3 regions of the Isoptericola aurantiacus genome follow, and region 3 is predicted to be linked to each of the others. Evidence: riboswitches for the same ligand, from Rfam matches in the RefSeq annotation. Region 3 holds a riboswitch; each other region holds the start of a gene.
The links. Region 3 has a riboswitch for cyclic di-AMP ahead of ACIQLL_RS02860 (C40 family peptidase). Riboswitches for the same ligand answer to the same signal wherever they lie in the genome.
Positions count from the first base shown of each region.

Region 1: linked by a shared signal. The riboswitch ahead of ACIQLL_RS12205 (C40 family peptidase) and the one ahead of ACIQLL_RS02860 (C40 family peptidase) in region 3 are both predicted to bind cyclic di-AMP.
Region 2: linked by a shared signal. The riboswitch ahead of ACIQLL_RS04245 (M15 family metallopeptidase) and the one ahead of ACIQLL_RS02860 (C40 family peptidase) in region 3 are both predicted to bind cyclic di-AMP.

Region 1 covers NZ_JBJBAE010000003.1:498,062-507,681, reverse strand. Annotated here, with positions in the region: gene serC (phosphoserine transaminase) at 1-353, opposite strand, end outside; gene ACIQLL_RS12215 (metal-dependent transcriptional regulator) at 454-1,152, shown strand; cyclic di-AMP (ydaO/yuaA leader) riboswitch at 1,282-1,470, shown strand; gene ACIQLL_RS12210 (C40 family peptidase) at 1,473-2,276, shown strand; cyclic di-AMP (ydaO/yuaA leader) riboswitch at 2,542-2,705, shown strand; gene ACIQLL_RS12205 (C40 family peptidase) at 2,708-3,547, shown strand; gene ACIQLL_RS12200 (universal stress protein) at 3,765-4,712, shown strand; gene ACIQLL_RS12195 (DUF559 domain-containing protein) at 4,847-5,863, shown strand; gene ACIQLL_RS12190 (ABC transporter permease) at 5,964-6,788, opposite strand; gene ACIQLL_RS12185 (ATP-binding cassette domain-containing protein) at 6,785-7,807, opposite strand; gene ACIQLL_RS12180 (GntR family transcriptional regulator) at 7,870-8,280, opposite strand; gene ACIQLL_RS12175 (hypothetical protein) at 8,277-9,224, opposite strand; gene ACIQLL_RS12170 (serine hydrolase domain-containing protein) at 9,299-9,620, shown strand, end outside.
Region 2 covers NZ_JBJBAE010000001.1:915,715-925,334, forward strand. Annotated here, with positions in the region: gene ACIQLL_RS04220 (nitroreductase family deazaflavin-dependent oxidoreductase) at 1-177, opposite strand, end outside; gene ACIQLL_RS04225 (nitroreductase family deazaflavin-dependent oxidoreductase) at 253-732, opposite strand; gene ACIQLL_RS04230 (phosphatase PAP2 family protein) at 786-1,481, opposite strand; gene ACIQLL_RS04235 (phosphatase PAP2 family protein) at 1,478-2,158, opposite strand; gene ACIQLL_RS04240 (heavy metal translocating P-type ATPase) at 2,238-4,133, opposite strand; cyclic di-AMP (ydaO/yuaA leader) riboswitch at 4,342-4,446, shown strand; gene ACIQLL_RS04245 (M15 family metallopeptidase) at 4,724-5,458, shown strand; gene ACIQLL_RS04250 (Ig-like domain-containing protein) at 5,556-7,940, opposite strand; gene ACIQLL_RS04255 (MFS transporter) at 8,332-9,620, opposite strand, start outside.
Region 3 covers NZ_JBJBAE010000001.1:630,881-640,500, forward strand. Annotated here, with positions in the region: gene ACIQLL_RS02825 (TrmH family RNA methyltransferase) at 1-456, opposite strand, end outside; gene ACIQLL_RS02830 (DUF368 domain-containing protein) at 449-1,426, opposite strand; gene ACIQLL_RS02835 (HAD-IIA family hydrolase) at 1,561-2,301, shown strand; gene pyrE (orotate phosphoribosyltransferase) at 2,489-3,067, opposite strand; gene ACIQLL_RS02845 (SDR family NAD(P)-dependent oxidoreductase) at 3,120-3,893, opposite strand; gene ACIQLL_RS02850 (exodeoxyribonuclease III) at 3,925-4,722, shown strand; gene ACIQLL_RS02855 (septum formation family protein) at 4,767-5,510, shown strand; cyclic di-AMP (ydaO/yuaA leader) riboswitch at 5,831-5,974, shown strand; gene ACIQLL_RS02860 (C40 family peptidase) at 5,977-7,122, shown strand; gene clpB (ATP-dependent chaperone ClpB) at 7,186-9,620, opposite strand, start outside.

The sequences.
Region 1 (9,620 bases), on a different contig from region 3:
AACGGGGCGCGGCGCGTCGCCGCGGCAAACTTGGCCCCGAACTCGCCGAAGGTCGCGTGCTGGGCCCGCTCGCGCACGAGAGACGCCGTCGCCACCTCCCAGAACGCCGTCGACCCGCCGTTGCCGAGCACCACCTCGTAGCCGTCCGGCAGGTCGAAGAGGTCCGCCAGACCGGTGCGGACCCGGTGCACGACGTCCTTGACGGGTGCCTGGCGGTGCGAGGTCCCCAGGACGGGCCGGGTCGGGTCGCCCGCCGCGGCCACAGCGTCCACCTGGGCCGTGCGGACCTTCGACGGGCCGGAGCCGAACCGGCCGTCCGAGGGCAGCAGCGACGAGGGGATCTGCAGGGGCATGGTGACTCCGTGTCTCGGGTGCGCCGTCCGTCCCGGGGGCGACGCGGCAGCGTGGGTGTGTGCGAATAGACTAGGCCCGGGCCTCAAGACGGGAGCGGACGTGACGGACCTGATCGACACCACCGAGATGTACCTCAAGACGATCTACGAGCTGGGCGAGGAGGGCATCACGCCTCTGCGCGCACGGATCGCGGAGCGTCTGGGGCACTCCGGGCCGACGGTGTCGCAGACGGTCGCCCGCATGGAGCGCGACGGTCTCGTCGTCGTCACCGGGGACCGGCACCTGGAGCTCACGGACTCCGGCCGGTCCAAGGCCGTGCGGGTCATGCGCAAGCACCGGCTGGCCGAGCGCCTGCTCACCGACGTGATCAAGCTCGACTGGGAGCACGTGCACAACGAGGCGTGCCGCTGGGAGCACGTGATGAGCGACCTCGTGGAGCGTCGCCTGGTGACCCTGCTGGACCACCCTCACCAGGACCCGTACGGCAACCCCATCCCGGGTCTGTCCGAGCTCGGCGAGCAGTTCCAGGACGTCCCGTTCCTCGAGGGCGTGCAGTCCTTGCCGGCGCACCTGCTGGCGCGGCCCGGCGACGACGGGCTCGTGCTGCAGCGCATCGCCGAGCCGGTCCAGGTGGACGACGAGTTCCTCGCCCGGCTGGCGAGCGTCGGTCTGACGCCCGGCGTGCAGATCCAGGCCGAGCGGGCCGGTGACACCTACACGATCCAGGCCGTCGGCGGGAGCGAGGCGCTGGAGCTGCCGGAGGACCTCGCCAAGCACCTGTTCGTCGCAGCCGGCTGACCGGCGCCCGGACGCCCGGAGCGCGGTCGGACCGTCGGCCACGAGGCCGTCGTGATCGGAGCGTGACATCCCCATCCGGTTCGGGTACGGTCGGACACGCTCACCGGATTCGGTTTGGTGAGTACCGGGACGGACGCCGAACCCTGCCACCGTCCCGGTGCCCACGGATGACCGCACGGCAGGGGCGGGGGACCCACTTTCGGGCATCGGAGACGGTGTCCTCGGGGTGAAGCCTGATGGTTCGTAGGGACCGTGAGGCCGGGTGTTTTCTCCCACCCGAACCCGACAGCTGACCTCGTAGGCGACCGGAGAGGTTGAACGTGACTGCTCGCACCTCGCGTGGCAAGCACCGCGCTGCTCGTCGTCCGATGATCGCCGCGCCGTCGGCGGCTGCTGGGCGCCGGGCCGCTGTCGTGGCCACCGCCGGTGGTCTGCTGGTCTCGACGATCGGTGGCGCCACCGCTGCGCAGGCCGCGCCGGTCGACGCCGACGCCGCTCAGAAGCTCAGCACGGTCGACCTGGGTGCGCTGACCGACCAGGCCCGTGAGGCGCTGGAGTCCGCGCCGGTGGTCACGGTCGCGGCCAAGGCCGAGCTGGACGTCGAGAAGGTCACGGCGAAGTCGATCGAGAAGGCGGGCATCAAGGCCGCTCCCGAGCCCGAGCCGGTGCGTGAGGTCGCGCCGTCGCGTTCGGCCGAGCGCACCGCCGTGGAGTCGACCGAGTCCACCTCGACCGAGACGTCCACCACCGAGACCACCAGCACCGAGACGACGTCGGTCCCCGCCTCCGCGGTCGGTTCCTCCGTGATCTCGGTCGCCTCGCGCTACGTCGGCGTCCCGTACGTCTCCGGCGGCACCTCGCCGTCGGGCTTCGACTGCTCCGGGTTCACGCAGTACGTCTACGCCCAGGTCGGGATCTCGCTGCCCCGCAGCTCCTCGGACCAGCGGTACTCCGGAACCGTGATCTCCCGGGCGGACGCGCAGCCGGGTGACCTCATCTGGTCCCCGGGCCACGTCGCGATCTACGCGGGCGGCAACTCCCAGATCGACGCGCCGCGTCCCGGCAAGACGATCCAGTTCCGCAGCATCTGGCAGTCCAGCCCCACGTTCATCCGACTCGGCTGACGGCAGGACGCACAGCTCTCCGAGGGCCCCGAGGCGCGGCATGCGCCTCGGGGCCCTCTGCGTCCTCGGCACGGCACCCCGCGGTCCGTGTACCTCGGGCCGCCCTGCTGGCCGCAGAGGCCCCCTGGAAGCCCTCGACGAGCCCCGATCGACACGCTCCCGACGTCGTCGTGATCGAAACGTGACATGGCGACGACGATCGGATACCGTTCACTCGTTCGGTGGAGCATTTCGCCGAACCCCGTCCGGACGCCGAGTCCTGCCACCGGTCGGGGAGCCGAGACCCATGGCAGGAGCGGGGGACCCACTTTCGGGCATCGGAGACGGTGTCCTCGGGGTGAAGCCTGATGGTTCGTACGGACCGTGAGGCCGGGTGTTTTCTCCCACCCGAACCCGACAGCTGACTTCGTAGGCGGACGGAGAGGAAAGACGTGAACGCACGCACTACGACGCGAGGCCGGCACCGCGCCGCTCGTCGTCCGATGATCGCCGCGCCGTCGGCGGCTGCTGGGCGCCGGGCCGCTGTCGTGGCCACCGCCGGTGGTCTGCTGGTCTCGACGATCGGTGGCGCCACCGCTGCGCAGGCCGCGCCGGTCGACGCCGACGCCGCTCAGAAGCTCAGCACGGTCGACCTGGGTGCGCTGACCGACCAGGCCCGTGAGGCGCTGGAGTCCGCGCCGGTGGTCACGGTCGCGGCCAAGGCCGAGCTGGACGTCGAGAAGGTCACGGCGAAGTCGATCGAGAAGGCGGGCATCAAGGCCGCTCCCGAGCCCGAGCCGGTGGTGCGCGAGGTCGCGCCGTCGCGTTCGGCCGAGCGCACCGCCGTCGAGTCGACCGAGTCCACCTCGACCGAGTCCACCTCGACCGAGACCTCCTCGACCGAGACCACCAGCACCGAGACGAGCACGGCGCCCGCTGCCAGCACGAGCGGCTCGTCCGCCGTGTCGATCGCGGCCCGCTACATCGGCACGCCGTACGTGGTCGGCGGCGCCTCGCCGTCGGGCTTCGACTGCTCGGGCCTCGTCACCTATGTCTACGCCCAGCTCGGCATCTCGCTGCCCCACTCGTCCAGCGCGATCCTCAGCGCGTCGAACACCACGCAGATCTCGAGCTCGTCGGCGCAGCCGGGCGACCTCATCTGGTCCCCGGGTCACATCTCGATCTACATCGGCAACGGCCAGCAGATCGAGGCGACGCGCCCCGGTGGGTGGACCGTCCGCCAGTCCGGCATCTGGCAGTCCAGCCCCACGTACCTGCGCGTCACGGGCTGACCTCCCGCCGTCGCTGCGACCGACGCCCCGGTGCTCCCCACGAGCGCCGGGGCGTCGTCGCGTCCCGGTGTCGACGACGTGCCCGCGGGCGGGGGTGAGCGTGCGGCGCGCCCTCGGCGACTCCCGGCGGCTTTGCTGCACCTTGCGGCCGTCTTTCGCTACGCTTGAACCATGATGGCATCGGACGCCGAGGTCCGGTCATGACGGGAGGCGCGACATGACACGTCCAGAGGTCGTACTGGTCGGGGTCGACGGATCGGCGGCAAGCCTGCATGCCCTGGACTGGGCCGCGGCGTACGCCGGCAGGGTCGGCTGGTCGCTGCACGCCGTGTGCAGCTATTCGCTGCCGTCCTTCACGGCGGCCTCGCTCGACGGCGGGTACGCGGCCCTGGACGACACCGCCATCGCCGAGGGTGCCAAGGCCGTGCTGGCCGAGGTGCAGACACGGATCGCGCCGACGGGTGTGCCGATCGAGACGAGCGTCGCCACGGGGGACGCGGCGGGTGTCCTGGTCGAGCTGTCGGCGGAGCACTGCCTGGCCGTGGTCGGCACCCGCGGTCGCGGCGGGTTCACCGAGCGGCTTCTCGGCACCGTGTCGTCGGCGCTGCCGGCGCACGCCCACTGCCCGACGGTCGTCGTGCCGTACCGCGAGCCGGCCGGCGACGACGATCCGGAACGGCGGGACGGTGACACGGTCCATGAGGTGCGCCGGATCGTGGTCGGGGTGGACGGGTCGCCGACGGCGGAGGTCGCGCTGCGGCACGCCGTCGAGCAGGCCTCGGCCTGGGGCGCCGAGCTGGTGGCCGTCGCCGGGGTGCCGCTGGGGTCCGGCGCGGGCGTCCTGGCCTGGCTGCCCTCGCAGATCGACCACGAGCAGGTGCTCGCGGACGTGAAGGCCGGGCTCGACGTGATCGTCGACCGGGTCGGCGCCGAGCACCCGGAGCTGACGATCAAGCGGCACGTGCTCGACGGTTCGGGTGCCGAGCTGCTCACCGAGTTCTCGGCGGCATCGGACCTGGTGGTCGTGGGCTCGCGGGGCCGTGGGGGCTTCCGCGGTCTGCTGCTGGGCTCGACGAGCCAGGCGGTGCTGCACCACTCCAAGTGCCCGGTGCTGGTCGTGACCCGCAAGTGCGACGAGGAGCTGCAGGCGGAGTCGGCCGCCTGACCCCCTCCGTTGTGGGTATGAAATCGACGGCCTCGGAGCGATCCGGGCCGTCGATTTCATACCCACAGGGCTCTCGTGGGGGAGCCTGTGGAAATCGCCTGCAGGCAGGAGCGCGGTGGTGCCACGGTCGGGGTGTGCTGCACAGGACATCGGACAACCTGCTACACCCCAGCGAGACGCCGAGCCTGGGCCGGCCGTTCCGCGTCGCCGATGCGTTGGCCCGTGGCCTCCCGCCGCGGGTGCTGCGTCGGGCGGAGCTGGACCGGCCGTTCCACGGACTCCGGTCGCCCTCAGGCTTCGGAGGCGATCTGGCCGCCCGGTGCCGTGCGCTGAACGTCGCGATGGACGACGGCGTGGTGTTCAGCCACGTGACAGCGCTGCGGCTGCACGGGATCGACGTCCCGTGGACGCTGCGGGAGGCCGCGGCCGACGACGCGCCGCTCCACGTCGCCACACGGGTGGAGGGCGACCGTCTGCAGCGTCGCGACGTCGTGTCTCACCGCACCCGCCAGGATTTCCTGGAGGTCACCACGGTCGACGGCCTGCCCGTGACGACACCCGCGCAGACGTTCGTCCACGTGGCCGCCGACCTCAGGCTGCCCGACGACGTCGTGATCCTCGGCGACGCCATGATGCGGTACGGCGACGTGCTGACGAGCACCGCTGAGCTGGCCGACCTGGCACGCCGCACTCGCAAGGTCAAGGGAATCGCGCAGGTCCGGGAGCAGATCGAGCGGATGTGCCCCGGCACCGACTCGGTCATGGAGACCCGTACCCGGCTGCGGCTGACCGACGCCGGCCTTCCGTGGCCCCTGGTCAACGCCGTCGTCCGGCTCGACGACGGCACCTACGTCAAGCGCTGCGACCTGCTCTACCCGGAGGCGCGGGTCGTCATCGAGTACGACGGGGATCAGCACCGCACCGACAGACGGCAGTGGCGGGACGACGTCCGGCGTCGCCGATGGCTCGAGGAGCTGGAGTACGACGTGGTGGTCGTGGTCGCGGACGACTTCACGCGCGAGGCGTCGATGAGTCAGGAGCGCGACGCCGTCTCCCACGTCCGTGCTCTGCTCCGCGACCCGCGGCGTCCAGGTCCCGGAACGCCCGGGACGATCGTCGTGCCGTTCGACCCGAGGCCCGTCCGGTACTGAGGGGTTCGCCGACCGTCCCACCCCGTTGTGGGTATGAAAATGACGGCCCCGGACCGATCCGGGGCCGTCATTTTCATACCCACAACGGGGTGGGACGGGGTCAGTGGCGGGTGCGGTACAGATGCATGGTGATCGGGGCGAAGATCGCCGTCATCACGACGGCCGAGACCAGCACGGTCACCACGTCGCCGCCGTCCGCCGCCCCGCCCATGAGCCCGCGGACCGCGGTGACCAGGTGGGACACGGGGTTGATGTCCACGAACGCCTGCAGACCGGACGGCATCGTGGACGGGTCCACGAAGATGTTCGAGGCGAACGTCAGCGGCATCAGCACCATCATCGACACCCCCATCACGGCGTTCGGCGTGCGCAGCAGGAGCCCGAGGATGGTGAAGATCCAGCTCAGCGCGAAGGCGAACACGAGGAGCAGGGCCACCCCCGCGACCACGCCGACGAACCCGCCCGCCGGACGGAACCCGATGATGAGACCGAGCCCGATGCACATGATCGACGCGATCGTGTACCGGACGGTGTCCCCGAGCAGTGCCCCGACGATGGGCGCCGGGCGCCAGATCGGCAGCGAGCGGAACCGGTCGAACACGCCCTTGGTGATGTCGGTGTTGAGGGTGTAGCCGGTGTACACGGTCACGATGATGATCGTCTGGACCAGGATGCCGGGCAGCAGGAACTGGATGTAGGCGTTCGTCGATCCCGCGAGCGCCCCGCCGAACAGGTAGGTGAACATCAGGGTGAAGATCACGGGGGAGACCAGGACGTCGAAGAGCTGCTCGGGCACGTGCTTGATCTTGAGCAGCGCCCGCCACGCGAACGTCAGCGAGCAGGAGACGGCGGACGGCCGCGTCGGCCGGGTCTCGAGCGCGACGGCGTCGCGGAGCGTGGTGGTGCTGATGTCGACGGCGCTCATCGGGCCACCTCCTGCTCGATGCCGGCATCCTCGGGTGCGTCGTCCGGCAGGGGCTCGCCGGTCAGGGTCAGGAACACCTCGTCGAGGCTCGGCTGCCCCAGCGAGAACTCGGGGACCGCGATCCCTGCCGCGTCGAGCGCGGGCAGGAGCCCGGCCACCAGGTGGGCCCCGTCGTCGGGCACGCGGGCACTGAGCGCGTACGGGTCGGTGGGCAGCGTCGGTTCGGTCCCGAGGACGTCCTGCACGACGGCGGCCGCCTCGCCCCGCCGGGTGGCGTCCGCGAGGCGCAGGTCGACGGCGCCCTGCCCGACGGACCGCTTCAGCTCGCTGGAGGTGCCCTCCGCGATGAGTTGACCGTGGTCGATGACCCCGATCCGGTCGGCGAGCTGGTCGGCCTCCTCGAGGTACTGCGTGGTCAGGAGCACGGTGGCGCCGTCGTCGACGAGCACCCGCACGATGTCCCACACCTGGTTGCGCGAGCGCGGGTCGAGGCCGGTGGTGGGCTCGTCGAGGAACAGCACCCGCGGGGAGAGCACGAGCGAGGCCGCGAGGTCGATGCGGCGCCGCATCCCGCCGGAGTACGTCTTGACCTGGCGGGCACCCGCGTCGGTCAGGCTGAACGCCTCGAGGAGGTCGGCGACGCGTCGCCTGGCCGCGGGGCCGCGGAAGCCGTACAGCCGGGCCAGCATGAGCAGGTTCTCGGTGCCGGTCAGGTCCTCGTCGACGGACGCGTACTGGCCCGTGAGCCCGACGGCGCCGCGGACGGCGTCGGCGTCGCGCACGACGTCGTGCCCCAGCACGCGGGCGGTGCCGCCGTCGGGCCGCAGCAGCGTGGCGAGCATCCGCACGACCGTCGTCTTGCCGGCGCCGTTCGGCCCCAGCAGGCCGAACACGCTGCCGGTGGGGATCGTCAGGTCGACGCCGTCGACGGCCTTGGTGGTCTTCTTGCCGGACGTGAAGTGCTTGACGAGGCCGGACGCCTCGACGGCGTCGCCTGCTCGGTCGTCGGGTGTGCTCATCGGGGGATCTCCTCGGTCGACTCGTCCACGGTAGAACCTAGGACGCGCCACCGACAGGGAATTCATCGGTCGGCGGACGCTCCCGCGGCGGCGTCCGGGCCGCGCAGGACGCCGTGGGCGATGTCGAGGATGGTCTCGTCCGTCAGGCCGGCCGCGCGGGCCCGGGCGACGACGGTGCGCAGCTCCTCGACCAGCGCGGGTCGGGGGTCGCGTGAGCCGGCGCCGGGCCCGGTGCCCTCGGCGACGACGGTGCCCGTCCGGCGACGGGAGGTCACCACCCCGGTGCTCTCCAGCTCGCGGTAGGCCCGCTGGACGGTGCCGACGGCGATGCCGAGGTCGCGCGCGAGGTCGCGGGAGGCGGGGAGCCGGTCGCCGGGGACCAGGGTGCCGACGGCGACCAGGCCGGCGACCTGGCGACGGATCTGCTCGTAGGCCGGGACCGCGGCGTGCAGGTCGACGGTGATGTCGGTCATCCGTCCGCCCGGGCCCCGACCCGCACGGGTGCGACGGGCACACCGCGCGCAGCCCGGACGACGACGGCCACGGTGACGGCTGCGATCGCGACGGCGAGAGCGGTGGCCAGGTAGCCCGTCACCGTCATCGCCGCGACGCGGTCGACGACGTCGCCGATCCGGGCGGTACCCGCGCGGCGGAGCGCACCGCCGGTGACGACCAGCGTCAGTGCTGTCGCTCCGCCGACGCAGACCTGGACGGCTGCCACCGTGCGGGCGGCCGAGGTGCGGCGCACGGCGTCGTCCTGCTCGCTCGACAGGTCGGTGAGCGGGGCGCGGCGTGCGACGACGCGCAGGGTCGCGATCGTGACGACCAGCGTCACGGCGAGAGCGGCGAGCATCGGGACGCCGTAGGGCCAGCCGGGGTAGGGGCCCGCGGACCCGCTGACGATGCTCCCGTCGGCGAGCGTGCGTTCGGGGCTCGCCACCGACGTTCCGCTCGGCCCGGCCGTGACGCCGGCGGCCACCAGGGCTGTGGCCAGGAGCGCAGCCGTCGCTCCCAGCGCGCGCAGGGGCACGCTGCCGAGGTCGCGGACGGTGCGGCGGGTGAGCGACGCCGTGCGCACGGTCCCGGCGGGCCGTGGCCAGGTGAGCTCTCCGACCGCCCGGACGAGGCAGGCGGCCACGGCGACCGCGAACGGTCCGACGGTCCACAGCACCCCGGCGGCCGGTGGTGCGGGCAGCCGGTCGGTGGTCCAGGTGATCGGCAGCGTCAGGACCCCGGCCGCCGTGACGAGGCCCGCGACGGTGGAGGCCCAGGCGATGAGAGCGTCGTGCCGCCGGGCTCGTCGCAGCGGTGCGCCGTCGGGGGCGTGCCGGCCGGACCACCGGAGCAGGGCGACCGCGACCGCGGCGGGCACGGCGACGAGCAACCCGCCGAGGACGATCAGGGTGATGCCGGCCATGGGACCTCTCCTCAATGAGTGAATAACCTGATTCATTCAATCATAGAAGCTGACGGCGCCGCTAGGCTGGCGGCATGACCCTCACCGGCGCCGAGCATGCCCCTGCGCGCACCACCGCCGACCGGCTCAACACCCCCTACCTCGCCGACTGGGTCGCCACCCAGGCCGGCCTCGCCCGTGTCCCCGGTGTCCAGTACGCCGTGCTCGTGGACGACGAGGTGGTGCTCGACGGCGCGTGGGGCGTCACCGACATCACCTCCGGCACCCCGCTGCGCAGCGACCACGTCTTCCGGGTGGCCTCGCACTCCAAGACGTTCACCGCCACCGCGATCGCGCGCTTGGCCGACGCCGGTGCGTTGCGGCTGGACGACCCGCTCGGCGACCACGTGCCCGAGC
Region 2 (9,620 bases), 280 kb from region 3:
GGAGGCCCCGGGCCGGCCGGCGGTGCGCAGGGCCCGGGGGTTGGTGAACCGTCGGTTCACCCGCCGCACGAACCGCAGGCCCGGCTCCCACCGGGTCCGCATCGTCACGACGAGCCCGGCGAGAAGCGCCGCCCCGACGGCCACGACGGCGCCCACGACGCCCAGCAGCTGTCTCATGACGCCCCTCCTTCGCACGACGGCCCGTTCCTTACAACGTAAGGTACCGCCGCCGCGCCGCCGCGGCAAGGGTCGTCAGGACTGCAGCCGGAGCTCGACGACGGGCACCACGCGCCGCCAGTCCTCCTCGCCCTGCTCGGCCGCGAGGGGTTCCGCCCACTCCGTGACGACCGGCTCCAGCGCCGACCACGGCGCCGGGTTGTCCTTCGCGTACCGGCGGAGCATCTCCGCGCCCTGGTCCGGCGGCAGCGGGTGCGCCGTCGCGCGCACGTCCCGCCGTCGTCCGGTCGAGACCAGGACGCGCGGCTCGGCCAGCACGTTGCGGTACCACTGCGAGCGCGGCCCCAGGCCCGCCACCACCCGGATCGTGCCCGGCGTCGGGCGCTCGCTCACCTCCAGGACGACGAACCGCGGCTCGCCGCTGCTGCGCCCCCGGTGCTGCAGCAGCAGCATGCGCGACCCGAGGAGGAACCCCAGGCCCGCGCGGTACAGCCGGATCGGTGCGCGGACGGCCCACCGGGTGTGCAGGATCCGCGAGAAGACGGTGCGCGCCATGGGCCGAGCGTAGCGACCGTCGCGGAGCGCGGCTCGGCCGCGACCTGGAGGCGCTAGCGACGCTCCGGCGTCGAACGCCGCAGGTACCCCCACGCGAGCACCACGCACACCGCGCCGTTGACCAGGCCGAACGTCACGTCCGCCGGCCCGTGCATCCCCCGGTACAGGCGGGACACGGCGACGGCGAAGGGGATCAGCACGCACACGACGGTGACGACGGCGCGCAGCACCGGGTGCGTGATGCGCTGGGCCAGCAGGGCGAGGGTGAACCACAGCGCGGTCGAGGCGCCGGTGTGCCCGCTGGGGAAGCTCGACGTCGGCGGCGCCTCGTCGAGGTGCTTCACGTCCGGGCGCTCCCGCGTGACCAGCGCCGACGCCGTGATGAACACCAGCGACTGGACGGAGACCGCCAGCGCCGGCACCGCGGCGAACCACCACTGGCGGGTGCGCCACCACACCAGCGCGACGGTCAGGACCGTCACGCCGATGACGACCTCGGTCATGCCGAGCCTGCCCACCCACTCGCTGACGGTGTTCATCGTGGGGGTCCGATGGTCCGCGAACCACTGCTCGACCGGGTTCCCGGCCGGCAGGTCGTTCAACGGCCCGACGATGAGGAACCCCACCCCGACCAGGGCGGCCCAGAGCGCGACGGCGGGCAGCAGCACCCGCATCGCGGCGTCCCGGGCGGCCTGCTTGACGGTGGGACGGGACGTGTCGAGCTCGTAGCGGTGCACGAACGTGCTCATCGGACCTCCTGGTCGTCGATGGTGGTGGTGGCGTTCCACCCGGAGTAGCCCAGGTAGGAGGCGCCGGCGACGGTCGCGCCGAGCAGCATGCCGGCGACGATGTCGGACGGGTAGTGGACGCCGAGGAAGACGCGGTGCGCCGCGGTGACCACGGCGAATACCCCGGCAGCCGCCGGGACGACGACGCGGCCCCGGCGGCCCAGGAGCGGCCAGACCAGCAGGGTCAGCGTCACCGCGGCGTTGGTCGAGGCCATGGCGTGCCCCGAGGGGAAGCTGTAGCCGGGCGCGGTGGTGATGGCGGCGTCGACGACGGGGCGGACGCGCCCCACGACCTCCTTGGTGAGCGTGGCCAGGCCCCACGAGGCGAGCATCGTGCCGAAGGCCCACAGGGAACGGGTCGCGAGACCGTGCCGCCGCCACGTCCACAGGCACACGGCACCACCGGCGAGGATCACCCAGCGAGGCTGCGTCAGCTCCTGCCACACCAGGAGGGCGCTCTGGAACCCGGGGTGCTCGCGCGTGAACGTGGTGGCCGCGGCGACGGCGGCCTGGTCGGCGTCCTGGAGGTCGCCGTTCGTGCGCACCAGCCAGGCCAGCACGAGCACCGGCACGAAGCCGGCCAGGCCGAAGGCTCCGGCGCGCATCAGGGCGCGGGTGCGGGTCGAGGTTCTGGGCATCAGCGGACACTAGCCCGGTGTCCGGCTGATCGCAGCCGGACGGATGCCGAGGTGTCCCGGACGAGACGGTTCGGCGGCCTCAGGATCCCCGGCGCGGTCCGGGGCGCCCGGGTCGCACGGCGCGGAGCGAGTTGAGGATCGCCAGCAGGTCGACCCCCTCCTGGCTCAGTGCTCCCAGCACCGCGGGGACGGCACCGGTCGCCGCCACGAGCATCAGCACCACCGACAGCCCGATGCCGAGCCAGATGCTCTGGAGCGCCACGGTCATCGTGCGCCGACCGACCTGGACGGCGGTGGCGACCTTGGTGAGGTCCTCGGTGAGCACGACGACGTCGGCGGACTCGCTCGCCGCCGTCGAGCCCCGCGCACCCATCGCCACCCCGACGTCCGCGGCCGCGAGGAACGGGGCGTCGTTCACCCCGTCCCCGACGGCGAGCACGGGCCGCACCGGGAGCGTGCGCACGATCCGGACCTTGTCCTCGGGAAGGCACTCCGCGTGCACCTGGGTGAGCCCCACGGACCGGGCGACGTGCTCCGCCGTCGAGCGGGCGTCACCCGTGACCATGAGCCGCTCGGAGACTCCCAGCCAGGCCAGCTCGGTCATCGTGGTCGGGGCGTCCGGCCGGGGCAGGTCGCTCATCACCAGCGCCCCCGCGAAGCCGCCGTCGATCCCCACGTACACGGCCAGCTCCCCCGGTCCCAACGCTTGCTCCTCGACGTCGCCGACGGCCCGGGCCACGCGGGCGCGCTTGCCGACGACGACGTCGTGGCCCCCGACCTTGGCCACCACACCGTGGGTCGCCTCCTCCTCGGCCTCCGAGGCGGTACCGAGGCGCAGCCCCCGGTCCTCGGCGGCCGCACGGACCGACGTCGCCAGCACGTGCGACGAGTACTGCTCGGCCGAGGCCGCGAGCCGCAGCACGTCGTCCGCGTCCCACGGCGCCCGGGGGTGCACGGCGCGAAGCTCGGGGCGTCCGGTGGTGATCGTCCCGGTCTTGTCGAAGGCGGCGGCGCGGACCGCGGACAGCCGCTCGAGGGTTCCGGCGTCCTTGACGATGACGCCGGCGTGGGCCGCCCTGCTCATCCCCCCGAGGAACGCCACGGGCGCCGCGATGAGCAGCGGACACGGGGTGGCGACCACCAGCACCTCCGCGACCACCGTGGCGTCGCCGTGGTACCACCAGGCCAGACCCGCCACCAGGAAGGCGAACGCGGTGAACGGCACCGCGTAGCGGTCGGCCAACCGCACCACGGGCGCCCGGGACTCGGCCGCCTCGGTGACCATGGCGACGATGCGGGTGTACTGGCTGTCCGCGGCGGCCGCGGCCGCCCGGACCACGACGGCGTGCTCGGTGTTCAGCGTCCCGGACAGCACCGGGTCGCCCGCGTAGCGCGTGACGGGGAGGCTCTCGCCGGTCAACGACGACTCGTCGAGGTCGACCTCGGCGCTCAGGAGCTCGCCGTCCACCGGGACGACCTCCGCCGGGCGGACCAGCAGACGGTCCCCGGGCAGCACCTCCTCCACCGGGACGTCGGTCACGAGGTCGTCGCGGTCGAGACGGTGCGCGCGGTTCGGGGCGCGCTCCAGCAGGGCGCGCAGCTCGTGCCGCGCACGGCGGGCGGCGTAGTCCTCGAGCGCCTGCCCACCCGTGAGCATGAGGACGACGACGAGCGCCGCGACGTACTCACCGACCACGACCGTGGCGACGATCGCCGTGACGGCGAGCAGGTCGACCCCCCACCGACCCGCCAGGAGGTCGCGGGCCATGCGAGTGGCGACCCGTGCTGCCACGAGGAGCGCCCAGCCGGATCCGAGCCACTGCATCGCCTCCTGCTGACCCGCGGCGAACAGCACGAGGACGACGGCGCCGACCGCGAGGGTCGCGAAGACCAGCGGGTAGCGGCGCAGCAGACGGCGGCCGCGCCGCGCGGAACCGGTCGCGACGAGCGTCTGCGACGGCGGCGGGTAAACCATGCTCCATCCTCGCGCCCTCCGCACCGACTGGCTCCCGGGACACCCTCTGCGACGGTCGGCGGGCACGTCGCGCCGGGCGACCGTGACCGAATCGTGACAACTCGAGGTCGCGGGGATAGGGTCCAGACATCTCACGTGCCGTGAGCCGTCCGGGCGGGCGCCGAGCCCTGTCACCGCCCCGGACCTCCGACGACATCGACGACAGGGACGGGGGACCCACTTCCGGGCACCAGAGGTGCCCTCGGGGTGAAGCCGTGCAGGCACCGCCTGCCGGCCGGGTCAGTCTCCGACCCGAACCCGACAGCTAACCCCGCAGGCGCCAGGAGATCCGACATGCCCACGCGAACGTACCGGCGCGGTACCGCGCACACCGGGCCCGAGGCCGCACCGCACGCCCTGCCCCGGGGACGTCGATGAGGCACGCGCGCGAGGCGAGCGACCCTCGCCCGCCGGCCCTGCCCGCCACGAGGTCCGCACGTCACGGCCGCGGCAGGCACGTCGCCGGCCCAGCCCGACGCCGCGGGCCGACCTGGTCCTCCCTCGCCCCCACGAGCTGGCCGCTGAGCCTCGGCATCGGGCTCGTGGTCACCATGGCCACCACCACGGGCCTCGCCGCGACCCCCGGTGCCACCGGCGCCGTCCCGGAGGCGCAGCGCGCGGACCCCGACCCGGCGGTGTCCGGCGTCCGCGCGCCCCACGACGTCGCGGCCGACGACGGCGTCGTCCAGCGCGCCGCCCTGATGGCCGATCGCGGTCAGGCCGCCTCGCGCAGCGGAGCCCGGACCGCACCCCGGTCGTCCGCCGTCGTCGTGCCGAAGGACGCCACCCTGCCGGCGGAGCAGCTCACGATCGACGTCGACGCCGCTCCCGAGCCGCCGGTGCTGCCCGGTTGCGACGGCCAGGCCACCGGCGCGGGCAGCAACGGGTACATCTCCTCGAGCGAGATGTGCTCCCTGTGGGACGGCGGACCGTCGGTCCGCGCGGACGCCGCGGTCGCCCTCGCCCGGCTCAACCAGGTCTTCCGCGCCACGTTCGGCGAGAACATGTGCGTCACCGACGGCTACCGCAGCTACAGCCAGCAGGTGGCGACCCGGGCGGCCAAGGGCAGCCTGGCGGCCCCTCCCGGCACGTCGAACCACGGCTGGGGCCTGGCCGTGGACCTGTGCCCGGAGACCTACTCCGGGAGCCGCTACGACTGGCTCCGCGCCAACGCCCCGGCCTTCGGCTGGGACAACCCGGCCTGGGCCCGCACCGGCGGGTCCAAGTACGAACCCTGGCACTGGGAGTTCACCGCCGCCGTCACGGCGATGGGCGGGGTGTCCTGACCGGAGGCCCTCGCCTCGACGCACGAGCGCCCGGACCCTCCGACGAGGGTCCGGGCGCTCGTGGCGCGGGGGCCGGATCAGCTCCGGCCGGCGTCGATCAGGCGCGGACGCGACGGCGCAGGAACAGGAAGCTCCCGCCGGCGGCGATCAGCAGCACGGCACCGAGGGCCAGCCAGGCCGTCGGGGCACCCGTCGTCGCCAGCTCCGACCCGGTGGCGGAGGCGTCCGCGGTGTCCGCGACCGGCTCGGCCGAGGTGTCGGTGTCGACGGCGACCGCCTGCTCGGCCACGGCGTCGTCCTCGGTCTCGACCGGCTCCAGCTCCTCGACGCCGTCGGTGACCTGGGGCCCGGCGTCGGTCGGGTAGGCGATCTCGACCTGCAGCTCCGGGTTGACCCGCAGGGTCGCGGAGACGTCGCCGAGCGTCCAGGCGTACTCGCCCTCGCTCCGCGTCCAGGTCCCGTCCACCAGGGCCCAGTCCGGGAAGGCCGACGGCGTGCCGTCCTCCTCCAGCTCGGCACCGGGCCACAGGACGCTGCCGGTGAGACGGCCGTCGACGAGCTCACCCAGCTCGATCTCCGTCGTGTTCGTGCCGTCGGTCAGCTCGAGGTAGGCCGTGTTGCCGGTGGACTCGTTCTGCGGGTCGGACAGGTAGACGTCGAAGAGGATCCACGGGACGCCGTCGACGCTCGTGGACGAGACGGTCGACCCCTCCAGCGAGAGCCCGTCACCGGTGTCCGTGCCGTCGGCGTCCTCACCCTCGGTGCCCTCGGACTCCTCGATCACGATGTCGACGTTCGCACCGCCCCAGTTGCCGGCGAGGTCGAACGCACCGACCCGGACGGTGTAGCTGCCGGCGGGCAGGTCGGTCGGGAGCGCCCAGCTGCCCGTCCACGACGCCTCGCCGATCGCGGTGGCGGCCGACGTCGACCCGATCGGCCCGTAGAACGTGCCGTCCTTGTAGAGGTTGGCGCCGATGCGGCGCAGCAGCGTGTTGTCGGTCGCGGTGAGGACGACGTCGCCCGCCTCGTCGGCCGACGTCGACGCCCCGGCGGTCGGCGCGGTGATCTCCACGACCGGGCGCTCGTTGTCGAGGACGAACTCGACGGTCGTCGTGTTCCCGAGGGCGTCGCTCACGACCAGCGTGTTCGTGCCCTCGACGGCGCCGAAAACGCCGGGCTTGACGAAGTTCAGGTCGGACCAGACGTCGTCCGTCAGGTCCTTCTCCACGCCGTTGAGCGTCAGGCCGGCGACCTTCGAGGCGTCGTGCAGCTTGAAGCTCACGGAGCGGTAGTGGCCGTCACCGCCGATGGTGTCGTCCTTGGTGGTGACCGTGGGACCGGTCGTGTCGAGCACGAACTCCATCGCGGTCGTGTTGCCGAGCACGTCGAAGGCGACGATCGTGTTGTCGCCCTCGACGCCGCCGAACGTGCCGGGCTTGACGCCGTTGACGTCCGACCAGACGTTGTCCGTGAGGTCCTTGACCACACCGTTGAGCTCGACCTTGTCGACCTTCGAGCCGTCGTGCAGCTTGAAGCTCACCTCGCGGAAGCGGCCGTCCGCACCCTGCGAGCCCGGCTTCACGGTGATCTCCGGGCCGGTCGTGTCGAGCACGAACTCCAGCGTGGTCTCGTTGCCGAGGGCGTCGCTCACGACCAGCGTGTTCGTGCCCTCGACGGCGCCGAAAGCCCCGGGCTTGACGAAGTTCAGGTCGGACCAGACGTTGTCCGTGAGGTCCTTGACCACACCGTTGAGCTCGACCTTGTCGACCTTCGAGCCGTCGTGCAGCTTGAAGCTCACCTCGCGGAAGCGGCCGTCCGCACCCTGCGAGCCCGGCTTCACGGTGATCTCCGGGCCGGTCGTGTCGAGCACGAACTCCAGCGTGGTCTCGTTGCCGAGGGCGTCGCTCACGACCAGCGTGTTCGTGCCCTCGACGGCGCCGAAAGCCCCGGGCTTGACGAAGTTCAGGTCGGACCAGACGTTGTCCGTCAGGTCCTTCTCCACGCCGTTGAGCGTCAGGCCGGCGACCTTCGAGGCGTCGTGCAGCTTGAAGCTCACCTCGCGGAAGCGGCCGTCCGCCCCGTCCGAGGAGTCCTTCACCGTGACCTGGGGCCCGGTGGTGTCGAGCACGAACTCCAGCGTCGTGGTGTTGCCGAGGGCGTCGTAGGCGACGAGCGTGTTCGCGCCCTCGACGCCGCCGAACCTGCCGGGCTTGACGCCGTTGACGTCCGACCAGGTGCTGTCCGTGAGGTCCTTGACCACACCGTTGAGCTCGACCTTGTCGACCTTGGAGGCGTCGTGCAGCTTGAAGCCGGCCGTGCGGTAGCGGCCGTCGGCGCCGACCGACGAGTCCTTGACGGTGATCTCCGGTCCGCTGGTGTCGACCGTGTCGGCGGACGCGGGGACCGCGACGGCCATGCCGAGCGCGACGAGGGACGTGGACAGCAGGGCGGCGAGCGGGGCGCGGCCTGATCTGGGTGTCATACGGGGCGTGTTCTCCGAGACGTGGCGGGTGCGCCCCTCGCGGTGCAGGAACGCTCTGTGTGCGGTGCAGCGGCCCGGCGGAGGATGGCGACGGCGCACGGCAGAGCCCGTGAAGAAGCAGCCCCCGACATGACGGATATAACCGATCATCCACCGCAGAACGCTACGGCGAGACGAGGCTATCCGGACGGCATTGTCCGCTCAAGGGTCGGTCAAGACCTTCACCCGCCCCGGGCAACCCGCCGCGCCTCGGCGGCAGCCGGGCATGCCTCAGGATCCGCGTGATTCCGCGGCAGAGGAAGCGTTATCCCACCGTGATGCAGCGGCAGATTTCACCCGGTCGAGCGGGCGGTGACCGGGGTCGACGGCGCGGTGGACCCCGGCAGGCGGCCTACCGGGCGTCGGGGTCGGGGCCGCCGGACGTCTCCGGGTCGGGGATCTCGTCGGGGGTGTAGCCGGGCAGCCGGCTCGCGGGCAGGATGGCCGTCGCGCTCACCCCGGCCAGGATCAGCAGCCCGAGCCGGAGCGTGTCGAGCCGCGTCTCCTCGTTGACCTGGACGGCCGCCTCGACCTGCTCGGGCGTGGCGTCGGTGCCCTCCAGGACCCCGCGCAGCTCGTCGTTGCTGACGAAGTTCACGGCGTCCAGGTCCACCTGCGCCACGAGCGACGGCGGGATCTCGACGTGCTCGACGACGGCGCGGCCCACGTTGAACGACAGCAGCGTCACCAGCAGGGCCCCGGCGATCGCCGTGCCGACCGCCGAGGCGAGGTTCTGCGTCGTGCCCCGGATCGAGCCGACGTCGCCGGCGCGCGACGTCGGTGCGGAGGTCACCAGCACGTTGAACACCAGGGTGACCAGCGCGCCCTGGCCGACGCCGAAGACGAACAGCCCCAGGATCGTCGGCAGCGTCTCCCAGTTGTTCGTCACGACGAACGAGAGCCAGAGCAGCGCGGCGGTGGTCAGCACGAAGCCGAACACCCCGATGGTCCGCGGCGGGTAGCGGCGGTAGAAGCGCACCACGAGCGTCGCGGTGACGAACACCGTGAGGTTGAACGGCATCATCGCGAGCGCCGTGTCGAACGGGGTGCGGCCCTGAACGATCTGGACGTACAGGGGCACCGTGAAGTTCAGGGCGCCCTCCAGGGCGACGATGATGAACATCGCGTACACCGCCGCCCGCTCCCGCGGCGATGCCAGCACGCTCAGGTCGACCAGCGGCACCCTGCCGGCCGCCATCCGCCGCCGGGTCCACCAGAAGAACGTCTGGCCGAGGACGACGCCGCACAGCACGAGCACCGGCGCCGGCGAGACGCCGCCGACGTCGAACGGTGCATCCGGCGTGGCGTAGAACAGGCCCCAGGTGTTGAGGTTGTTGAACCCGAGCGTGAGCAGCATGACCGCCACGCCGATGAGGACGGCGGCGACGACGTCGATGTGCACGTCCGCGTTGCCGCCGTCGGACCGCAGGGTGAAGCTGAACGCCAGCACCGCCACCGCCAGCAGCAGCACGATGCCGAACACGGGCCGCCACCCGACCAGCGTGCCGAGGGCGCCGCCGAGGAAGAACGCGGACACCCCGGAGATGGCGCGCGCCGACCCGAGCGCACCGATCGCCGTCGCCTGCTGCGCCCCGCGGTAGTTCTCCGCGATGAGCGCGACGAGCGCCGGCACGATGATCG
Region 3 (9,620 bases):
GTCGACGCCGACGATCGGCAGGCGGGCACCGTCGTCGTCCCCGCCGGCCGCGGCCCACGCCGCCAGGGCCGCCGCGTCGGGATGGTGGTGGACGTGCAGGTAGCGGTCGGTGACCATCGCGCCGCGGCGGTTCCACCGCCGTCGTCCGACCACGTGCACGCCGGCGGCGTTGAACGCGTTGGCGGTGCGCACCACGGAGCCGATGTTGAGGTCGTGGGCCCAGTTCTCGACGGCCACGTGCAGCACCCGGCCGGGCGGGCGGCGCGCGTCCATGTCGGCGACCACCGCCCCGACGGTCCAGTACCGGTAGCGGTCGACGACGTTGCGCCGGTCCCCGTGCTCCAGCAGCTCGGGGTCGTAGCGCGGGTCGAGCCCGCCGTCGTCCCCGCGCGGCCAGGACCCGGCGCCGCCCGGCCAGGGACCGACCCCCACCTCGGGCGCCGGTGGCTCACTCATCGAGCTCGGCGCTCCGTGACGCCTCCCACCAGATCGCGGCGCCGACGACGGCGGCACCCGCCACCGCGAGCAGCAGCGGCCCGACGACGCCGACCGCGTCCGGCGGTGCCTGCAGGACGTGGTCGTCGTCCTGCCAGGGCCACAACGCCCGCAGGGAGCCGAGCATCAGGCCGGCCAGGGCCGCCATCGTCACCTGGCGGCGATGGTCGAGCAGCCAGTGCAGGAGCTTGACGAACGAGGCGAGCCCCGCGACGGCACCGAGCGCGAACGTGCCCAGGAACACCAGGTCGCGGTCGCTGACCGCCTCCTGGACCGGGATGTACAGGCCCATCACGACGAGCAGCGTGGAGCCGGAGACTCCCGGGAGCACCAGGGCGTTGATGGCGATCGCAGCGCCGACCAGCACCAGGAGCAGCGGCGGGTCGCTCGACTCGGCGGGCGGCAGGCCGACCAGGAAGAACGCGGCCACGGCGCCCGCGGCGAGCACGAGCAGGTCCAGCGGCCGGACGCGGTGCGGCAGCATGCGCAGCGGGACGATCACCGAGACCGCGATCATGCCGAAGAAGATCGAGCGCATGGTCACGGGCTCGGACTCCAGCAGCGGGGCGACGACGCTGAGGGAGGCGAACAGCACCACCACCATGCCCAGCAGGACCGGCACCAGGAACCGCCACTCGACGGCCCGCAGGGCGCGGAGGGCAGGGCGCAGACCGCGCCGCTGCGCCACGCCCTGGACCAGCTCGCGGCCGGAGTGCACCACCTGGTTCGCGGCGTTCAGGAGCCGGTCGTAGAGCCCGACGACCAGCGCGACGGTGCCCCCCGAGATGCCGGGGACCGACTCGGCCATGCCGACCAGCCCGCCCCGCAGCGCCAGTCCGAGGGTCTGCGACCACGGCTGCCTGCGGCGCGGCGGCGCGTGGCGGCGGACCGCCCCGGTGTTCGTCGTCGGTTCGGGTGGCTCGTGGGTCACGGGTGGCAGCCTACGACGCCGGTCACGTGCGGTGGCGGGCCGTCCGCCGCGATGTTGCACGGGCCCTGCGGGGGCCGTGTGGCGATACCGTGTGCACCGTGACGGAGCGCAGGATCGAGTGCTGGCTGACCGACATGGACGGCGTCCTGGTGCACGAGGACGAGGCCGTCCCGGGCGCGGCCGAGTTCGTCGCGGCGCTGCGCGCGGCGGGCCGGCCCTTCCTGGTCCTGACGAACAACTCGATCTTCACGGCCCGCGACCTCTCCGCACGGCTGGCGCGCTCCGGCATCGACGTCCCCGAGGGGTCGATCTGGACCTCCGCCCTCGCGACGGCGACCTTCCTCACCGAGCAGGTGCCGGGCGGGTCCGCGTACGTCATCGGCGAGGCGGGCCTGACCACCGCGATGCACGAGGCGGGGTACACGCTCACGGAGACGGACCCGGACTACGTGGTCCTGGGTGAGACCCGCACCTACTCGTTCGAGGCGATCACCAAGGCGATCCGCCTCATCAAGGCCGGGGCGCGGTTCATCGCGACCAACCCGGACACGACCGGGCCCTCGGCCGAGGGCCCGCTGCCCGCCACCGGGTCGGTCGCGGCGATGATCACCGCCGCCACGGGCCGCTCCCCCTACTACGTGGGCAAGCCCAACCCGATGATGTTCCGCTCGGCGCTCAACCGGATCGACGCGCACTCGGAGACGACGGCGATGATCGGCGACCGCATGGACACCGACGTCGTGGCGGGGATCGAGGCGGGCCTGGAGACGTTCCTGGTGCTCACCGGCTCGACGGCGCCCGACGAGGTGGACCACCACCCGTTCCGCCCCTCGCACGTGGTCGACTCGGTCGCGGACCTCGTCGAGCGCATCTGAGGACCGCCGCACACCCTCCGCCCGACCCGACCCGCCGTTGTGGGCGTGAAATATGCCGCCCCGAACCGCGCAGACCTGCAGATTTCATGCCCACAACGGGCACGGTTCGCGTCAGGGGGCACGGTTCGCGTCAGGGGGCACGGTTCGCGTCAGGGGGCACGGTTCGCGTCAGGGGGCGCGGTTCGCGTCAGGCGAGGCCGAGGTCGTCCAGGTCGAAGAGGTAGTGGTACGGCACCCCGAGGGCCTCGATCTTCTCCCCCGCCCCCGTGGCGCGGTCGACGATGGTGGCGCAGCCGAGCACCTCGGCGCCGGCGGCGCGCAGCGCCTCGATGGCGGTGATCGGTGACCCGCCCGTGGTGGTGGTGTCCTCGAGCACGACGACCTTGCGCCCCGTGACGTCGGGCCCCTCGATCTGGCGCTGCATGCCGTGCGCCTTGGCCGCCTTGCGGACCACGAACGCGTCGAGGTCCTGCCCGCGCGAGGCCGCGGCGTGCAGGAGCGCGTCGGCGATGGGGTCGGCGCCGAGCGTGAGCCCGCCGACGGCGTCGACCTCGGCCGTGCCGAGCCCCGCCTCCTCGAGGTGGTCCAGCAGCACGTGCCCGACCAGCGGCGCGGCGCGGTGGTGCAGCGTGATGCGCCGCAGGTCGACGTAGTAGTCGGCCTCCTTGCCGGAGGAGAGCGTCACCCTCCCGTGCACGACGGCGAGCTCCTTGACGAGCTCGAGCAGCTGCTCACGGGGGGTCGGGGAGAAGTCGGCGTGGGTCACGGGGTCAGCCTACGGCGCGCACCGGACGGGTGCGTGGAGCGCCCGCGACCGCTCAGCGGTAGTGGCCGATCGCCCGGACGGCGGACCGCGGCAGGGCCCGCAGCAGCGCCGAGCCCGCCTTGTACCGCAGCGAGGGTGTGGACAGCACGACGCCGCGGCGGACGTCGGCGAGCGCCTGGGAGACCACGAACGGGGCGTCCAGCCACCCGATCTCCGGGACGGACGTCATGTCCAGCCCTGCGCGGTCGTGGAACTCGGTGTGGACGAACCCCGGGCAGAGCGCGGTGGCGGTGACCCCCGTGCCCTTCAGCTCGACGGCGAGCGCCTCGGTGAAGGTGCGCACGTAGGCCTTGGCGGCGGCGTAGGTACCGCCGGCGGTGAGCGCCGCCACGGAGGCGACGTTGAGGACGGCCCCGCGCCCGCGGGCCGTCATCTGCCCGGTGGCGGCGTGCGTGAGCTGGACGACGGCGCGCACCATGACGTCGACCGCGGCGAGCTCCACGTCGAGCTCGCCCCCGACGAACCGTTGCGCGGTGGCGAACCCGGCGTTGTTGACCAGGAGGCCCACGGGGCGGCGCGCCTCGCCGGGCTCGTCACCGGCCACCGCCAGGCGTTCGGCGACCACGGCGACGTCGTCGGCCACCGCGAGGTCGGCCGGCAGCACCTCGACCCTCACCCCTGCGGCGGCGCGGACCTGGCCCGCGACCTGGTCGAGCCGCTCGGCGTCGCGCGCCACGAGCACGAGGTCGTGGCGGGCGGTCGCGAGCTGCCAGACGAACTCCAGTCCGAGGCCGGCGGTGGCGCCGGTGACGAGCGCGGTTCCCATGACGGCACTCTATGGCCCTAGGGTGCTTCGCGTGCGCATCGCCACGTGGAACGTGAACTCGATCCGGAGCCGGCTCGACCGGGTGCTCGCCTTCCTGGAACGCTCCGGGACCGACGTGCTGGCGATCCAGGAGACCAAGTGCCGTCAGGACCAGTTCCCGGTGGCGGCGTTCGAGGCCGCCGGGTACGAGGTGGCCGCGTCCGGCTACCACCAGTGGAACGGCGTGGCGATCGTCTCGCGCGCCGGGATCGACGACGTCGAGACGCAGTTCGCGGGCCAGCCGGCGTTCGGCACGCCGGACCAGGAGCCGCGCGTCGAGGCCCGCGCGCTGGGCGCCGTCTGCGGCGGGGTGCGCGTGTGGTCGCTGTACGTGCCGCACGGCCGGGCGCTGGACGACCCGCACTACGCCTACAAGCTGGCCTGGCTCGAGGCGCTGCGTGCCGACGCCGCCGCGCGGCTGCGGGCGGAGCCCGGTGCCCAGATCGCGCTCCTCGGGGACTGGAACGTCATCCCCCGCGACTCCGACGTCTGGGACGTGACGGCGTTCGAGGGCAGGACGCACGTCTCGACGCCCGAGCGGGAGGCGTTCGCCGCGTTCGAGCAGGCGGGGTTCGTCGAGGTGACGCGCGAGCACCTCCCGGCACCCGGCACGTACACCTACTGGGACTACCAGCAACTCGCGTTCCCGCGGGACAAGGGGCTGCGGATCGACTTCGCGTACGCCTCACCCGCCCTGGCGGACCGGGTCACCGGCGCCGCCGTCGACCGCGAGGAGCGCAAGGGCAAGGGAGCGAGCGACCACGTGCCGGTCGTGCTCGACCTCGCCTGAACCCTGTCACGACCCTGCCGTCCGGCGCCGAGAGGTTGACCCCCATGACCGACCGTCCCGAGGATCCCGAGGACCTGTCGTTCGCCACGCCCGGTCCGGGTGCGGACCCGCACGCCCGGGACGGCGTCGACGGTACGCAGCGTCCGTCCTCCGCCGCCGGAGCGCACGGCGCACGGCCGACGGCGGACGTCCGGCCGGCGGGCGACGGCGTCGCCGCTCCCGTGGACGACCCGGCGGTCTACGGGGCCCGCTGGGGAGCGCCGGGCGGGCCGACCCCGGCCGAACGCGCCGAGGCGCGACGTCGCGCGCGACGGTGGGTGGCGGGGACGCTGGGCGCGATCGTGCTGGTGGTGGCCGTCGCCGCAGGCGTCTCGTCCGTGACGACGCGGGCGCACGACGACGCCTGGGTCCCGCTGGCCGCGGACGTCACCGAACCGACCACCGCCAACGCGGTCCAGCTCGTGCTGGGTTCGTGCGTCGCCGAGGTGCCGCCCGACGCCGAGGTGGGGGTGGTGCAGGTGGTCCCGTGCACCTCCGAGCACTCGGCGCAGGTCGTGGGACGCACGGACTCCGCCCCGGACGAGGTCTGGCCCGGCGACGACGTCGTGGCCGCGCGCGCGGCACGGATCTGCACGCCGGACCTCCTGGGACCCCGGGCCGCGGGGGCGGGCGACGGCGTGGCGCTGGTCGTCTGGGCCCCCAGCGAGGCGTCCTGGGAGGCCGGCGACCGGACCGGGCTCTGCGTGGCGACCACCACAGCGCCGGCCACGGGTTCGCTGCTGGAGTGAGCCCGGTCACCCCGGTTGTGAAGGAAGCCGCGCGACCTGCACGGACGTCCCGCTCGGGCGCCTCGGTGCGCACGCTCCCATCGCACTTTCCGGGACACATCGGACAGCGTTTCCGGGCCTGATATCCGTGTTTCACCGGATATCACCGTGCAGTCGGACATCGTCTCGCCGACGAGATCCTCCACACCTCCTTCACCAGGAGGTCCGGGACTCGCCGTTATCTGATTGTGATCAGCCGTCGGGGCGCCGTTAACGTCGCTCCGTCGCCGGGAGACTCTCGGTGGCGGCCGGTCCGCAGCCGAGTGCTGCCGGCGGACCGGCGTCCTGATCAGCACCACGGCAGCAGCGGGAGAACCACTTTCGGGCGACACCATCGTCGTCCTCGGGGTTAAGCCGCCACCTGGCGGCGGGCCACTACTTCTCGGCCTCATCCGACAGCTCATCTCGCAGGCTCGAGAGGTACCCGATGCACTCCACCTCGATCGATCCTGCGCGCCCCGGCGCGGCAGTCGTCGCGAAAGCACCCTTCGTGCGCCGAGCGGTCGTCGCGATGACCCTCACCGGCGCGCTCGCCGGCGGCACCCTCGTCGCCGGTGCCGGCGCCGCCTCGGCGACGACCGACACAGCCACCACGACCACGACGGGCACGGTCGCCGCCGAGCAGACGCCGACGGTCCGCCTCGATCGGACCCGCAACAGTGCCCGCCAGGGCAAGGGCAGCACCAAGCCGAAGTTCACCGTCACCGTCCGCTCGGACGGCGCTGCGGTGAAGGGCAGAGCGGCCCTCTACATCCACGGCAGCAAGGTCGCCGCCAAGAAGCTCGGCGCCGACGGGACGACCAGCTTCCGGCCGCTGCTGAGGAACTACAAGCTCGGCCGGAACAAGGTCGTCGTCAAGGTCGCCCCGGCAGCCGTCACCGGGCTCGGCGACGTGACCAAGGTGCGCTTCGTCCAGCTCAAGGCCAAGGCAGCGCCGAACGTCGCCATTAAGCAGTCCCGCAAGTCCGGGACCAAGGGCAAGAGCGCGACCCGCCCCAAGTTCACCGTCAAGGCCGCCCGGTGGGGTGACCCCGTGCGCGGCCGGGTCGCGATCTCCGTCAAGGGCAAGCACGTCGCGACGAGGAAGCTCCACCACGGCAAGGCCACGTTCCGCCCCGGGTGGAACCACTACCGCGTCGGGAGGAACAAGGTCCGCGTCGCCGTCCTGCCGGCAGGCGGACAGGGTCTGCACAAGGTCGCCAAGGCCCGCTGGGTGAAGGCCAAGAAGAAGATCACCCGCGGGCAGAAGGTCGTTCGCGTCGCCAACCGCTACGTGGGCTACCGCTACACCTACGGCGGCACCTCGCCCAGCAGCGGGTTCGACTGCTCGGGCTTCACGTCCTATGTGTACAAGAAGGCGATCGGCAAGACACTGCCGCGCTCGTCCTCCGCGCAGCGGTCGGTCGGGCACCGCGTCGCCCGCAGCCACGCCAAGAAGGGCGACATCGTCTACACGCCCGGCCACGTGGCCATCTACGCCGGCAACGGTCGGGTCATCGAGGCGGCTCGCCCCGGCGTCGGCGTCGTCAAGCGCAGCATGTGGCAGGACAGCCCGACGTTCATCCGCGTCTGATCCGTCCCGCACCACCACGAGCGGCCCGCCCGTACCTGTCCGGTACGGGCGGGTCGCTCTCGTTCAGGAGAGCTCGAGCCCCTCGCCGCCGTCGGCGCGGTCGACGACGACCGTGCCGCCGTCGGGCACCTCCCCCGCCAGCAGCTTCCGGGCGAGCCGGTCGCCGATCTCGCGCTGCACGAGCCGCCGCAGCGGCCGCGCCCCGTAGGCGGGGTCGAATCCCTCGAGCGCCAACCACTCGCGTGCGGCGTCGGTGACGTCGAGCGTGATCCGTCGGTCGGCGAGCCGCCGTGCGAGCGCCTCGACCTGCAGGTCGACGATGCGTCCCAGCTCGGCGACGCTCAGCGCGTCGAACAGCACGACGTCGTCGAGCCGGTTGAGGAACTCCGGCTTGAAGGCGGCACGCACCGCCGTCATCACGCTCTCGCGCCGGGCCGCCTCGTCCAGCGTCGGGTCCACCAGGAACTGCGAACCCAGGTTCGAGGTCAGCACCAGGATGGTGTTGCGGAAGTCCACGGTGCGGCCCTGGCCGTCGGTGAGCCGGCCGTCGTCGAGCACCTGCAGCAGGATGTCGAAGACCTCGGGGTGGGCCTTCTCGACCTCGTCGAGCAGCACCACGGTGTAGGGCCGACGGCGGACCGCCTCGGTGAGCTGGCCGCCCTCCTCGTAGCCCACGTACCCCGGAGGAGCACCGACCAGCCGCGCCACCGAGTGCTTCTCGGAGTACTCGGACATGTCGATGCGCACCATGGCCCGCTCGTCGTCGAAGAGGAACTCCGCGAGCGACTTGGCGAGCTCGGTCTTGCCGACGCCGGTCGGTCCGAGGAACAGGAACGACCCGGTGGGCCGGTCGGGGTCGGCGACGCCGGCCCGCGAGCGCCGCACCGCGTCGGACACGGAGCGCACGGCGGCCTGCTGGCCGATGAGGCGGTGCCCGAGCATGTCCTCCATGCCGAGCAGCTTCTCGGTCTCGCCCTGCAGCATCCGGCCGGCGGGGATGCCGGTCCAGGCCGAGACGACCTCGGCCACCTCGTCCGCCCCGACCTTGTCGGCGATCATCGGTGCCTCCTGGGCGGTCTCCTCGGCGGCAGCCTCGGAGGCCTCGGCCTGCTCGGCCTCGACGAGCTCGCGCTCGACCGACGGGATCTCCCCGTACAGGAGCCGGGCGGCGGCCTCGAGGTCGCCCTCGCGCTGCAGGCGGTCGGCCTCGGTGCGCAGCTCGTCGATGCGGGCGCGCAGTTCACCGACGCGGTTGTGGCCGGCCTTCTCGGCCTCCCAGCGGGCCGTGAGCGCGGCGAGCTCCTCGCGGCGGTCGGCGAGGTCGGCGCGCAGCTTCTCGAGCCGCTCGCGCGCGGCGGCGTCCGCCGAACCCTCGGCGTCCTTGAGCACGACCTCCTCCATCTCGAGGCGTGTCACGGCACGCTGCAGCTCGTCGATCTCGACGGGTGAGGAGTCCATCTCCATGCGCAGCCGCGAGGCGGCCTCGTCGACGAGGTCGATGGCCTTGTCGGGGAGCTGGCGGCCGGTGATGTACCGGTCGGACAGCGCCGCGGCCGCCACGAGCGCGGAGTCGGCGATGGTCACCTTGTGGTGCGCCTCGTACCGCTCCTTGAGCCCGCGCAGGATCGCGACGGTGTCCTCCACGGACGGCTCGCCGACGAACACCTGCTGGAAGCGGCGCTCGAGGGCCGGGTCCTTCTCGATGTTCTCGCGGAACTCGTCGAGCGTCGTGGCGCCCACCATGCGCAGCTCGCCGCGGGCGAGCATGGGCTTGAGCATGTTGCCGGCGTCCATGGCGCCCTCGCTGCCCGCTCCGGCCCCGACGACGGTGTGCAGCTCGTCGATGAAGGTGATGACCTCGCCGTCGGAGGCGGTGATCTCCTCCAGGACGGCCTTGAGGCGCTCCTCGAACTCGCCGCGGTACTTGGCGCCGGCGACCATGCCGGCCAGGTCGAGGGCGACGAGCCGCTTGCCCTGCAGGGAGGTGGGCACGTCCCCGGCGACGATGCGCTGGGCGAGACCTTCGACGACGGCGGTCTTGCCGACGCCGGGCTCGCCGATGAGCACGGGGTTGTTCTTGGTGCGCCGGGACAGCACCTGCACGACGCGCCGGATCTCGGCGTCGCGGCCGATCACGGGGTCCAGGCGACCGTCGCGGGCCCGCTGGGTGAGGTCGCTGCCGTACTGCTCCAGCGCCTTGTAGGTGCCCTCGGGGTTCGGGCTGGCGACCCGGCCGTTCCCGCGGACGGCGGGCAGCGCGGAGCGGAGCGCGTCGGCGGTGGCGCCCGCGGCGGTCAGGGCCTGCGCGGCGGCGGACTGCCCGGCGGCGATCGCGATGAGCAGGTGCTCGGTGGAGACGTACTCGTCGCCGAGGGCTTCGGCCTCCTGGCCCGCGGCGGTCAGCACGGTCTGCATGGCGCGGGACGGCGTCGGCTGGGCGACGCCGCCACCGCTGGCCGCGGGCAGCGCCACGAGCGCGGCCCGCGTCTTCTGCCCGA